2 regions of the Microbacterium sp. LB12 genome follow, and region 1 is predicted to be linked to the other one. Evidence: predicted binding sites of a transcription regulator. Region 1 holds the regulator's gene; the other holds the start of a gene.

Evidence for each region. The regulator LexA, encoded in region 1, represses DNA repair genes until DNA is damaged. The targets are predictions, from matches to a motif close to TCGAACANNTGTTCGA.
Region 2: the regulator LexA is predicted to act here: its motif matches at 1,534-1,549, upstream of recA (recombinase RecA).

Annotation. Positions count from the first base shown of each region.
Region 1 is NZ_JBBCPF010000004.1:267,265-270,668, reverse strand. Features, by position in the region: gene WFM69_RS09980 (histidinol-phosphate transaminase) at 1-763, opposite strand, end outside; gene WFM69_RS09975 (LysM peptidoglycan-binding domain-containing protein) at 827-1,195, opposite strand; gene lexA (transcriptional repressor LexA) at 1,487-2,173, shown strand; gene WFM69_RS09965 (hypothetical protein) at 2,189-2,593, opposite strand; gene WFM69_RS09960 (S9 family peptidase) at 2,651-3,404, shown strand, end outside.
Region 2 is NZ_JBBCPF010000003.1:200,307-203,710, reverse strand. Features, by position in the region: gene pgsA (CDP-diacylglycerol--glycerol-3-phosphate 3-phosphatidyltransferase) at 1-300, shown strand, start outside; gene WFM69_RS07985 (CinA family protein) at 297-785, shown strand; gene WFM69_RS07980 (helix-turn-helix domain-containing protein) at 927-1,235, shown strand; gene WFM69_RS07975 (DUF3046 domain-containing protein) at 1,253-1,477, shown strand; gene recA (recombinase RecA) at 1,747-2,796, shown strand; gene WFM69_RS07965 (regulatory protein RecX) at 3,084-3,404, shown strand, end outside.

The sequences.
Region 1 (3,404 bases):
GGTGATAGGGCAGGCGCACGAGGCGCAGGGCATCGATGAAGGCAGGATCTGCGGCGAGATAGCCGACGCGCGCCCCGGCGAAGGCGAAGGCCTTGCTCATGGTGCGCGAGACGGCGAGACGCGGGCGCCCCTCGAGCAGCGTCAGCGCGGACGGCGCGTCGTGAGGCGCGAACTCCTGATAGGCCTCATCGACGATGACGACGCCCCGGGACGCCTCATAGACCGCTTCGACGACATCGAGCCCGAGCGGTGTTCCCGTCGGGTTGTTCGGCGAGCACAGGATGATCACGTCGGGGTCGGCGTCGCGCACCTGCTCCGCTGCCTCGTCGGCGGTGATCGTGTAGTCGGGCTGTCGGGTCCCAGCAACCCAGCGCGCACCGGTCCCCTGTGCGATCAGCGGATACATCGAGTAGGTCGGCGCGAACCCGAACGCCGTGCGCCCTGGACCACCGAATGCCTGGAGGATGTGCTGCAGCACCTCGTTGGAACCGTTGCCCGCCCAGATCTGATCGGCGGAGAGGCCGTGCCCGAGGTACCCGGCGAACGCCTCCCGGAGTGCGGTGAACTCACGATCCGGGTAGCGGTTGACATCTCGGATCGCCACCGCGATGTCGTCGAGGATGTCGCTCGCCACGGCATCCGGGACCGGATGCGTGTTCTCGTTCACGTTGAGCGCGATCGGAAGCGGCGCCTGCGGAGCGCCATAGGGCGTCAATCCGCGAAGATCGTCACGTAGCGGAAGATCGTTGAGGGAGAGGGTCACCCTTCCCATGCTAGGCCGCGACCACCTGACCGCTGCACACGTTGCGGCGCGCGACGCCGATGATCAGTTCGTGTACTGAGCCGGAATCGCGAGCCGCTGCCCGATCTGGAGCTCGCCGCCGCGCAGCAGGTTCATGCGGCTGATCTCGCCGATGACGTCGCGCGGGTCCGCATCGGGTGCCACCGAGGTCGCGATCGACCACAGCGTGTCACCCGGCATGACCGTGACGGTCTCGACACTCACGGCCGCGGTGTCTGCTCCGGAGGCGATTGCGCTGCCACCGCTGATCGCGGCGAAGGCGATCCCGATGGCGAGCGGCACGGAGGCGAGGGCGAGCAGCACAGCACGGCCGCGCGCCGTCAACCGCAGTCGCGTCGCCGGACGTGCCGGTGCCGGGATGACTGCCGCGGTGCTGAAGCTGATGCTGCTCATGTGGTGCTCCTTAGCCTGTCCCGGAGCCGTGAAGCCACCGGGGAAGTTGGCGTAGCGTTCGCATCCGCGACTCGGCCGGGAGCCGTTGATGCGAAGCTACTTACCGAAGATATCTTCGAGTTCGAACATCTGTCAAGTATTCTTCGAAACCACACCCGGAAATCAGCCCGACACGCTCGAACAGATCTTCCAGATCGGCCCGAATCTCGGATACGGTTTCGATAAGGACACCCCACCACGGGCCACCGACATTCGAAGAGCGACGTCGGGATCACGCACTGAAGGAGCACCATGAGCGAGAACTCTGCCCCCGAGTCGGAGGCTCCGCGGACGCGCCGTCGCAAGAGCCTGAGTGCGAAGCAGATGGCGATCCTCGAGGTCATCCAGAACTCGATCGCGAACCATGGTTACCCGCCGAGCATGCGCGAGATCGGCGATGCAGTCGGCCTCAAGTCGCTCTCCAGCGTGACCCACCAGCTCGGCCAGCTCGAGCTCAGCGGGTACCTGCGGCGCGACCCTGGCAAGACCAGGGCGATGGAAGTGCTCATCGACCTGCCCGGCAGCAGCACCGAGAACCCCGCCGACGTCGCGACCCCCGTCGGCGACGCCGCACTCGTTCCGCTGGTCGGGCGCATCGCCGCCGGCGTGCCGATCACGGCTGATCAGCAGGTCGAGGAGATCTTCCCGCTCCCCCGCCAACTGGTCGGCAAGGGCGATCTGTTCATGCTCAAGGTCAGCGGTGAGTCGATGATCGACGCCGCGATCTGCGACGGCGACTGGGTCGTCGTGCGATCGCAGAACAGTGCCGAGAACGGCGAGATCGTGGCCGCGATGCTCGATGGCGAGGCGACGGTCAAGGTCCTGCGTCGCCGCGACGGCCACACCTGGCTGCTCCCCCGCAACTCCGCGTTCGAGCCCATCCTCGGCGACGAGGCCGTGATCCTCGGCAAGATCGTCGCGGTGCTGCGCGCGGTCTGAGCCGCCGCGGCGACGCTATGCCGTCGCGCCGTCTGTCGGGTGAGCGTTCAGCCGACGGATGGCGACGACCTGGCTCACCGCGAACAGCGCGACCTCGCACGCGACGGCCAGCACGGCGATCACGACGAGTGCGCTCGATGCCGTGAACGACGCCGCGGCGATGAGCACGCTCGCGAGGATGTTGACGCACAGCACGAGCCGGAGCGCTGACCGCAATCGTGTGCGGGCCACCATCCAGAGCACGAGCGCCGACCAGCCGACGACGACGAGCCCCACCACGGTCAGCAGTAGTGCAGGGAGCGCGATCACCGTCGCGAGCTGAGGCGCGACGACCGCGACGAACGCGCCGAGGATCAGACAGTAGACAGCGTCGAGGCGGAGGCTCCAGCTGCCGATCGCGCGGCCTGTCATGCGGCTCATGACCCCAGTCTTCCATCGCGTGCGATGCCGCGTGTGATCCGCCCATAGGCTCGATGCATGTCGTCGTCTCCGTACGGTTCCTGGTCCTCGTCCTTCTCCCCCGCGTCCGTCGCGGCATCCTCACCGCGCATCGACGGCGCACGGTTCGTCGGCACGGAGATCTGGTGGGGCGAGTCGGTGCCCTCCCAGAAGGGGCGGGTGACGGTGCGGAGCTCTTCCGGGGCCGAGATCCTGCCCGCGCCGTGGAGCGCCCGCTCGCGCGTGCACGAGTACGGCGGAGGCGCCTGGACCGCGGACCACGCGGGCACACTGTACTTCGTGGACGCGGGCGACCAGCGGGTGCACCGGATGGTGCGGGGCGCGGAGCCCGTGCCTCTCACAGCATCCGGCCCTGCGCATGGGGGCCTGCGGGTGCAGGGCGGTCGTCTGCTGGCCGTGCGGGAGGATCTCGCCACGACGCCGCACACGCGCGCGATCATCGAGATCCCTCTCGACGGGTCCGCAGCGGACGATCCCTCCGCGATCCGGGTGATCGCGCGGGGCGAGGGCTTCTACGCGCATCCGGCCCTGTCTCCGGACGGGACCCGCGCGGCGTGGGTCGCCTGGAATCGCGGCCGGATGCCCTGGGAGGAGGCGCACCTGCAGGTGGGCGCACTCGACGGCGGGCAGCCGCAGACGGTCCGCTCCCGCGCGGCACTGCAACCGGAATGGATCAGCGATTCCGACCTGGTCTTCGCCGACGACCCGGACGACCGCTGGGGGCTGTACCGCGTGACGCTCGACGGCGTCGCACCCGTCGCCGCACCGCGGC
Region 2 (3,404 bases), on a different contig from region 1:
CTCGGTGAGGTCAACTGGTGGATCGTGGCGATCATCCTGATCCGTGAGTGGGGGATCACGATCCACCGCCTCATGGTCGCCAGCGAACACGTCGTCGCGGCCGCGTGGATGGGCAAGATCAAGACGGCCTTCCAGGGCGTCGCTCTCGGCTGGGCGCTGCTCCCGCTGCACTACCTGATCGGCCTCGGTCCTTGGACACTGATCACGTTCATCCTGATGGTCATCGTGCTGGTGCTGACCGTGGCGAGCGGCATCGACTACATCATGGCGCAGGTGCGCGGCTCGCGCCGAGCCTCGTGACGAAGACGCGCGCGGCAGCAGTGCTGGCGGCGCTGAACAGAAGAGGATGGACACTCGGTGTCGCCGAGTCGCTCACGGGCGGTGCACTCTGTGCCGAGATCGTCTCCGTCCCCGGCGCCTCGACGGTGCTGCTCGGCGGTGTCGTCGCCTATGCCACGCCGGTGAAGTCCACGGTCCTCGGAGTGGATGCCGAGCTGCTCGCCGCACACGGCCCGGTGCATCCCGAGGTGGCCGCGCAGATGGCAGACGGCGTGCGACGGGTCGTGAGCGTCTCGGGGAGACCCGCCGATGTCGGAGTCTCCACCACGGGTATCGCGGGTCCGGACTCACCTGACGGGCAACCGGTCGGCACCGTCCACGTGGGGGTCGTGACACCAGAGGGCGTTCGCACGAAGATGTTCTGCTTCGACGGCGACCGCGGATCGATCCGGTCGCAGTCGGTGGAAGCCGCGCTGGAGGCACTCCTCGAACTGGTCGAGGAATAGCGTCGGCGCCGCGCTGGTTATCACTGATGTGCTCACATTCAAACCACAGCGTTCAGGGGTAGATTTTGAGCAAGCCAGCAGTATTAGACTGGCTGTCTCATCGGGGGAGACCTCGAACGATCACATGGGGAGGAGGTTCCGATGATTCTTGTACGACAGGAAATCGGCGATGTGCTGAGGGACTTCCGCCTGCAGAAGGGGCGCACGCTCCGGCAGGTCGCAAGCAAGGCGTCGGTTGCGCTCGGCTACCTCAGTGAGGTCGAACGCGGTCAGAAGGAAGCCTCGAGCGAGATCCTCGCCTCGGTGGCGGATGCGCTCGATGTGCCCATCTCGACGATCATGCGCGAGGTCGGAGATCGCATCTCCGTGCTCGAAGGCATCCAGGTGTTCCCGGACGTGGTGCCGGACGACCTCGTGGCCTCGATCGAGCCTCAGCTGTCGCTGCACTGATCGCGAGTCGTTGACCGATGCGTCGTAGCGAATTCCTTCGCGCCGTCGATACCGAGTTTCAGGCACGTGCGTCCGCGTTGGTGAACGACCTCGGGCTGTCCGCGTTGCGTGGCCGCACGTCGGTCGAGGCGCTCGCGGATGGCACGCCGCCGCGGGAGATCTGGCTCGCGTTGTGTGCCGAGATGGATGTCCCGGAGAGCCGACGGCACGGTGTCGGCCGACAGGAGCCTCGCGGGCGCTGACTGCAGTTTCGGTGTCCGATGCGTACGGGATGCATGGATCGATTCTCGGCGTGTCGTCGAAGATGTGTTCGAAACGAGCGTAGTCTTCTGCACAAGTGGTTCAGACACTCTGTTCTGCACGGTATGTGAGCTCATCGCGTCGATGTCGGTGGCCTCTCCTACGGTGGAGAACAAGCCGAAGAGCCATTACGCCTTGTCGGAGAGTTCCTCCCAACCGGGAGAGCCGCGACAGCCTACAGGCGGCATCACGCGCGCAGAAGGAGCACATCATGCCATCACCCGCCGACCGCGAGAAGTCCCTCGAGACCGCACTCGCTCAGATCGACCGTCAGTTCGGAAAGGGCTCGGTCATGCGGCTGGGCAGCGATGAGCGTGCCCCCGTGGCCGTCATCCCCACCGGCTCCATCGCCCTCGACGTCGCCCTCGGCGTCGGAGGACTCCCGCGTGGCCGAATCGTCGAGATCTACGGCCCGGAATCGTCGGGTAAGACGACGCTGACCCTGCACGCGATCGCGAACGCGCAGCGCGCTGGCGGAATCGCCGCGTTCATCGACGCGGAGCACGCGCTCGACCCCGACTACGCCGCGAAGCTCGGCGTCGACATCGATGCCCTCCTGGTGTCGCAGCCCGACACCGGTGAGCAGGCCCTCGAGATCGCCGACATGCTCGTGCGCTCGGGCGCGATCGACCTCATCGTCATCGACTCCGTCGCAGCTCTCGTGCCTCGCGCCGAGATCGAGGGCGAGATGGGCGATTCGCACGTGGGTCTGCAGGCTCGCCTCATGTCGCAGGCTCTGCGAAAGCTCACCGGTGGCCTGAATCAGACCAACACCACGATGATCTTCATCAACCAGCTCCGCGAGAAGATCGGTGTCTTCTTCGGCTCGCCCGAGACCACTGCCGGCGGTAAGGCGCTGAAGTTCTATGCGTCTGTGCGCATGGACATCCGTCGTATCGAGACGCTCAAGGACGGCACCGACGCGGTCGGCAACCGCACCAGGGTCAAGGTCGTGAAGAACAAGATGGCTCCGCCGTTCAAGCAGGCCGAGTTCGACATCCTCTACGGCGTCGGAATCTCGCGCGAGGGTAGCCTCATCGACTTCGGCGTGGAGCACGCCATCGTGAAGAAGTCCGGCTCCTGGTACACCTACGACGGCGATCAGCTGGGTCAGGGCAAGGAGAACGCGCGGACGTTCCTGCTCAACAACCCCGACATCGCGCTGGCGATCGAGACGCAGATCAAGCAGAAACTCGGCATCGGCGGACCGGCCGCTGCTCCGGCAGCGGCAGACGAGCTCGCTGAGCGTCGTCCGGCCTGATGAACGACATGCGTGGGGGCGATCCCGATCGGATCGCCCCCATCATCCCTCTCTTCGGCGGCGCTTCGAAGGGTGCGAATCCGCAGGCCGCCACCCCGGATGACGATGCAGCTCATGCCGCGGAAGTCGTGCCACGGCGCACGGGTGACGCCGGGCTCTGGCGCTCGACCTGGGATGCTCCGGTGACGACGGCTCCGACCGAGGATTCTCTCGATGCCGGCTCGCCCAGTGACCGTCATCCGGCGCGGGGAGCCGCGGGTTCTTCGCGAGCGAGGGCTCCGCAGTCCATGACCACCGCGCCCCGCCTGCGCGCGATCGACGGCGGACAGCGAGAGCGGGCTGCCGAAGGGGAGACCCCGTCGCTAGACGACCTCCGTGCCGCGGCGGAGGAGTCTCTCGTGAAGAAGCTCCGCGCGCGATCGCTGTCGGTCTCCGAAGCGCGCAAAGTGCTTCGAGACGGTGGGCTCGACGGGAGTGCCATCGACGATGTGGTCGATGACTTCTGCCGTCGTGGGTATCTCGACGACGCTGCTCTCGCGGGGGTGCTGGTCACATCGGGCGTGGAGCGCAAGGGTCAGGGGCGCGTCGCACTGGCTCGTGCACTCGCC